2 linked regions of the Bradyrhizobium sp. WD16 genome follow. Each later gene encodes a partner of the first gene's protein in a complex. Links are inferred from orthologs where the notes say so. Each region holds a gene or a part of one and is shown in the gene's direction. Other genes may lie near its edges.

What was found.
Region 2: the proteins of xseA (region 1) and DB459_RS00475 are in contact, whole or in part, in a cryo-EM structure (PDB 8TXR), measured with the Escherichia coli proteins. The link is inferred for Bradyrhizobium sp. WD16 from one-to-one orthologs.

The regions. Positions count from the first base shown.
Region 1 is NZ_CP028908.1:2,785,210-2,788,388, reverse strand. Bases 271-3,134 are described here. They hold xseA (exodeoxyribonuclease VII large subunit), read left to right. Parts: upstream 271-818; coding sequence 819-2,450; downstream 2,451-3,134. Other genes in these bases: lpxK (tetraacyldisaccharide 4'-kinase), read right to left, coding at 2,956-3,134; DB459_RS12905 (DUF2093 domain-containing protein), read left to right, coding at 2,560-2,784; purD (phosphoribosylamine--glycine ligase), read right to left, coding at 271-648. In the rest of the region: more of purD, read right to left, coding at 1-270; more of lpxK, read right to left, coding at 3,135-3,179. UniProt on the Escherichia coli protein: Bidirectionally degrades single-stranded DNA into large acid-insoluble oligonucleotides, which are then degraded further into small acid-soluble oligonucleotides.
Region 2 is NZ_CP028908.1:104,235-107,385, forward strand. What follows is about bases 77-2,912. They hold DB459_RS00475 (exodeoxyribonuclease VII small subunit), read left to right. Parts: upstream 77-1,286; coding sequence 1,287-1,538; downstream 1,539-2,912. Other genes in these bases: DB459_RS00465 (enoyl-CoA hydratase-related protein), read left to right, coding at 77-123; DB459_RS00470 (histone deacetylase family protein), read left to right, coding at 256-1,185; DB459_RS00480 (alpha/beta fold hydrolase), read left to right, coding at 1,538-2,761. Outside these bases: more of DB459_RS00465, read left to right, coding at 1-76. UniProt on the Escherichia coli protein: Bidirectionally degrades single-stranded DNA into large acid-insoluble oligonucleotides, which are then degraded further into small acid-soluble oligonucleotides.

The DNA.
Region 1 (3,179 bases):
GAAGGCGCGTTTGTGGTCCTGCGCCGCCGCCAGCGCCAACGCATCATCGCCGTCGCACAGCACGAAGAAGGATGCCTCCTCGCCGACCAGGCATTCCTCGACGACCGCCTCGGCGCCGGCCGCGCCGAAGCCGCCGCCGAGCATCATGTCAATCGCCGCCTCGGCCTCGGCGACGCTGGCGGCGACCACGACGCCCTTGCCGGCGGCGAGGCCATCGGCCTTGACGACGATCGGCGCGCCTTGCGCGCGGATATAGGCCTTGGCCTGGTCGGCGTCGGAAAAGCGCTCGTAGGCCGCGGTGGGAATGCCGCCCTCCCGGCAGAGATCCTTGGTGAAGCCCTTGGAGCTTTCGAGCCGGGCGGCGGCCTTGGTCGGCCCGAAGGCCTTGATGCCGGCTGCGGCGAGATCATCGACGATGCCGGCGGCGAGCGGCGCCTCCGGTCCCACCACCACCAGATCTACCGCGTTGGTCTTGCAGAAGGCGATCACCGCGCCATGGTCGGCAACGTCGAGACCGACGCATTCGGCGTCGTGGGCGATCCCGGCATTGCCCGGAGCACACCAGAAATTCGTCACCAGAGGCGAGGCCGCGATCTTCCAGGCCAGGGCATGCTCACGTCCGCCGGAACCGAGCAGAAGGATATTCATGGGCTTTGGTCTCCTGAACCGACCGGTTAGCCGCTCGCGGCAGGGGAAACAAGGGCCGGAACCTGCCCCTTGCCGGTCTGCCGACATCGCGGACAACGCAGCCCCGGGGGCATTGGCGGGGGCGATTCGAGCGCCTACCTTGGCGGCTCAACCCGAAAGCTTGATTCGACATGGTCTCCGCTCCCGCCCCGCTCGCCAATGCGCCGGAATTCTCGGTTTCCGAGCTGTCCAATGCGCTCAGGCGCACGGTCGAGGACGCCTATGGCCATGTCCGCGTGCGCGGCGAAATTTCCGGCTTTCGCGGCGCACATTCCTCCGGCCACTGCTATTTCGCCCTCAAGGACGCCTCGGCCAAGATCGAGGCGGTGATCTGGAAGGGCGTCCATGGCCGGATGCGTTTCAAGCCGCAGGAGGGCCTCGAGGTCATCGCCACCGGCAAATTGACCACCTATCCGGGCTCGTCGAAATACCAGATCGTCATCGAGGCGCTGGAACCCGCCGGGGTCGGGGCGCTGATGGCCCTGATGGAGGAGCGCAAGCGCAAGCTCGCCGCCGAAGGGCTGTTCGACGAGGCGCGCAAACAGCTCCTGCCGTGGCTGCCGGAGGTCATCGGCGTCGTCACCTCGCCGACCGGCGCGGTGATCCGCGACATCCTGCATCGGCTCGAGGACCGCTTCCCGCGCCGCGTGCTGGTCTGGCCGGTGCGGGTGCAGGGCGAAGGCGCCGCCGAACAGGTCGCAGCTGCCATTCACGGCTTCAATGCCCTGCCCGAACGCGGCCGCATCCCGAGGCCCGACCTGCTGATCGTGGCCCGCGGCGGCGGCTCGCTGGAGGACCTGTGGTCGTTCAACGAGGAGATCGTGGTGCGGGCCGCGGCGGAGAGCATGATCCCGCTGATCTCGGCGGTGGGTCACGAGACCGACGTGACGTTGATCGACTTTGCCGCCGACCGGCGGGCGCCGACGCCGACCGCGGCTGCCGAAATGGCGGTGCCGGTGCGAGCCGAACTCACGGTGGAGGTCAATAGCCTCGCCCGCCGCGCCTTCGCCTGCTGGCAACGCGCCCAGGAACATCGCCGCAGCGAATTGCGCAGCGCCACGCGGGCGCTGCCGAGCGCCGCCGACCTGTTGGCCATCCCGCGCCAGCGCCTCGACGCCGCGGCCACCGGCCTGCCGCGGGCGCTGAAGGGCAATACCCACGCCCATTACCGACGCTTCGCCCAGGCCGACGCCCGGCTCACGCTGCGCGTGCTGCGCGCCCAGGTCGACCATGCCGCCCAGCGCCTGCAGATGACCGGCGACCGGCTTTCGTTGTCCGCGCGGTCGCTGCTGCAGCGCCGGCGTGACCGCTACATCGGCATCGAGACGCGGTTGAAAGCTTCCCGCTTTGCCAATGCCAAGGCGCAGCGCCAGCTGCTGGCGCGCGACCGTGAGCGCGCCCAGCGCCTCACTGAGCGCGCGGCACGGGCGCTGACCACCCTGGTGGAGCGGCGCCGGGCGAGGATCGAGCATTCCGGGCAGCTGCTGGCGGCGCTATCCTATCGCAGCGTCCTTGCGCGCGGATTTGCCCTGGTGCGCGACCAGGCGGGCCATCCGCTCCACGCTGCCGCGGCGGTCGCCCCGGGAGCCCGATTGAGCCTCGAATTCGCCGACGGCCGGGTCGCCGCCACCGCCGAGGGCACAGCGCCGCCGGTCGATGCGCCGAAGCCGCAGCGCCGGCCGAAAACCGAGGTGAAGGCCGAGAAAGCCGAGGCGCCCAAGCACGCCGATATGCAGCCCGACAAGCAGGGCAGCCTGTTCTGACGGCACCGGCTTCCGGCAGGACAGCCTTTGACAGGCGGGCGCCGCGCCCCCATTTATGATACAAGATCAATCCGGCGCGGCGACGCGCGACCAATTCGGGACACTCAGCGTGCTCAACAGATTCTCGTCCTCAGGCCAGTCCGAAGCCCGCCTGCAATATCTCGACGGCGACTATCGGGTCGTCAGCCCGGGCAGTTATGTGGTCTGCGCTGTCAGCGGCGTGCGGATTCCGCTGGACGAGTTGAAATACTGGAGCGTCGACCGCCAGGAGGCCTATGCCACCCCGACCGCGGTGCTGGAACGCCACTTCCCCGAGGCGCTGAAGTCGGCCTGAGCTGAAGTCAGCTTGGGCTGAGGTATCATAGCGCCACATTGAGCGGCCGCGCGCTGCCGCTGATTTCGATCGTCATGCCCGGCCTTGTACCGCCGAGACAAACCCGGCCATGACGACGAGGCTCGGAATCGTCGTGGAACGCTGAGCTGGAAAAACGCCTCTGCGTGCTGATCACCCGCGCCGCAACAGCCGCGCCAGGAATCCCTCGACATCCCCCTCCAGCACCAGCCTCACGCGCAGCGCCGTCAGGCTTGGGGCGAGGTCGGCCAGCGCCGGATCGCTGGCGATCCGCACCAGATCCTTCTGCGTCGTCACCAGCGCCAGCGCCTCTGTCCGCGCCGTCGCCGCCAGCGCCTCGATTTCCTCGCGCCGGTAGGCATGGTGATCGGCGAAAG
Region 2 (3,151 bases), 2.7 Mb from region 1 along the record:
CGCCTGCCGCCCGACGAGATGATGCGGCGCATCGAACTGGAGGGCCACCTGTTCGGCGAGCGGATGCGCTCGCCCGAGGCCATCGCCGCCTTCGACGCCTTTCTCGCCCGCGAAAAACATTGACTTGAGAACCACATTGACCGCCCCTGCCGTCCGGCAGGATAATTCAGCGGCGCGCCGGGCCATCGTCCGATCCGGCATTCCGAACCGGACACGACGGCTGACGGCGGAAGAGCCGAGGGAACACGAACGCTGATGACGACGCTCCTGGTGACCCATTCCGCCTGCCTCGAACATGTCGTGCCGCACGGTCATCCCGAGCGCCCCGACCGCCTGCGCGCCATCGAGCTCGGCCTCGGCGCCGACCGCTTCAAGCCGCTGCGCCGGGTCGAGGCCGCGATCGGCAATCTCGATCACATCGCGCTGTGCCACAGCGAGCATTACGTCAGCGAACTCGAGCTGATGGCGCCGAAGGAAGGCCTCGCCTTCATCGACGGCGACACCTCGATGTCGCCCGGCACCTGGGAGGCGGCGCTGCGCTGCGTCGGCGGCGCCACCATGGCGGTGGACGCGGTGATGAAGGGCGAGGTCGACAACGCCTTCGTCTGCACCCGCCCGCCAGGCCACCATGCCGAGGCCGCCAAGCCCATGGGCTTCTGCTTCTTCGACAACGCGGCGATCGCCGCGCGCTATGCCCAGCGCCAGTACGGCATCTCCCGAGCCGCAATCGTCGATTTCGACGTCCATCACGGCAACGGCAGCCAGGACATCTTCTGGGCGGACGCCTCGGTGATGTATTGTTCCACCCACGAGATGCCGCTGTTTCCCGGCACCGGCGCCGCCTCCGAGCGCGGCGAGCACGACACCATCGTCAACGCGCCGCTGCGGCCGGGCGACGGCGGCAGCCAGTTCCGCGCGGCCTTCACCAACGTCATCCTGCCCCAGCTGCGCAAATTCGCCCCGGAAATGATCGTGATCTCGGCCGGCTTCGACGCCCATTGGCGCGACCCGCTGGCCAATATCCAGCTCCAGGAAAGCGACTACACCTGGGTGACCCAGCAGGTCATGGAACTTGCCGCTTCGTCGGCGGCGGGACGAATTGTATCGGTGCTGGAGGGCGGTTATGATCTCCAGGCCCTGAAGGATTCTGTCGGCGCCCATGTCGCGGCGCTCATGGGCACCTGAGGTCGTTCCGCCTCGGGTGCGCCGCTTCGGGCTTCGCCGTCATCCGTTGACGACACCATACAGACTAGCAGAGCGGCACCGCCGCCCGCCGGGGATCCGCCATGGCCGACAACACCAATGCCGACGTCAAGCGCCTGAGCTTCGAGCGCGCCATCGAGGAACTCGAATCGATCGTCAAGCGCCTCGAAGAGGGCAAGGTGCCGCTGGAGGAATCGGTCGCGATCTATGAGCGCGGCGAGGCCCTCAAGCGGCGCTGCGACGAACTCTTGCGCCAGGCCGAGGCCCGGGTCGACAAGATCACCACCGACGCCTCGGGCCAGGTGACCGGAACCGAGCCGCTCGACGTTCAGTGATGGTCGAGGCCGGGGCGGCGACCGCGCGCGAAGGCGCCGCCGTGCGGCGGCGCCATATCGTCTATGTGCAGGGCTACGATCCGCGCGGCCTCGCGCAGTACTATCGCATGTTCCGCACCGAGCTGCGCAAATACGCCGCGCTGAACGGCGTCGCCGCCAGCGCCGGCCGGCCGGTCGTCGACGACGCCAAGGCGATGGCCTCCTGGACCATCGAGACCGCCGGCGACGGCTGGCAGACCACGACGCGCTACGACTTCCTGCGCTGGGAAGAGCTGATCAAGCGCGACCTCGAACGCCCCATGGCCCGCACCGTCGCGGTCGCCACCACCTGTTTCCTGCGCCTCGTCTTCAACGGCGTCATCGCCCGCTTCGCCCGCGCCCATTGGCGCTTCGCGATCTTTGCCAGCTACCCCTACATCATGCTGACGCTCGAGGCGGCGCTGGCGCTGCTGGCCGGCTGGCTGGGCTTCGCCGGCCTCGCTCATGTCGGCGCGCCGCGGCCGCTCGCCGTTCTCGGCGCCGCCGCGCTGTTCGTGGCGGTGCTCGCCCTCCTGCTCGAGCGCCTCGAGAAGACGACTTACGTCCTCTATCTGATGGCGGACTGGATCTTCACCTTCGAATTCGCCCGTGGCCGGCGGCCCGACTGGGACGCCCGCATCGATCAGTTCGCCCGCGCCATCGTCGACGCGGTGGCGGCAAGCGACGCCGACGAATTCGTCGTCGTCGGCCACAGTTCGGGATCGTTTCTCGGGCTGGAGGTGCTGGCGCGCGCCTTCGAGATCGATCCCGCGCTCGGCCGCCGCGGGCCGCGCCTCGCCTTCCTCACCCTCGGCGGCAACCTGCCGATCGTCGGCTTCCACCGCCAGGCCAAGCCGTTCCGGGCGCGGCTGGCGCGCCTCGCCACCGAGCCGTCGCTGACCTGGATCGACTTCCAGTCGCGCAAGGACGTGATGAACTTCTATCCGTTCGATCCGGTGGCCGGCCACGGCCTTTCGCTCGACGCGCCGCGCTGCAACCCGAAGATCGTCGGCGTGCGCTTTCGCGACGTCATCGCGCCGGAGCACTATGCCGCCTTCCGCCGCGACTTCTTCCGGGTGCACTTCCAGTTCGTCATGGCCAATGAGCGCAAGGCCGCCTACGACTACTTCGACATGATGTGCGGCCCCGGCCCGATCGCCGCCGCCGCCTCCGCGCAGCCGGCGCAGCTGGTGCGGTGGATCTGACGCTCGTATCAGTGTTGCAGCGAGCTCTTCATACGAGCGTCAGATCCAAAACCGCACTAGTGTCCCGTCTCCGAATTACCGCTACGTTTGCCTCGCACTCGCACGGTCATTCGGAGACATAGGGACACGAGCAAAATCAAAGTGCTAGTGTGGCTTATGTCTCGCAATTGCCTACGAGAGGCTTGCCGCGAAGGCGGTAGGCAATTGCGAGACGCCACACTAGAATTATGATCATTGCTAGTGTCCCATTGGTTCTAACGTTCGTATGGGGCAGCGCGGCGCGTCATTTACCGCTGTCGTCCCCCGCTTTAAGCGGGGGATCCAGTATCCCAGAGCATTTTGAGGGAGCGTACCGTCACCACTGTCCGCGCCAACCAACATCCGTCCGGT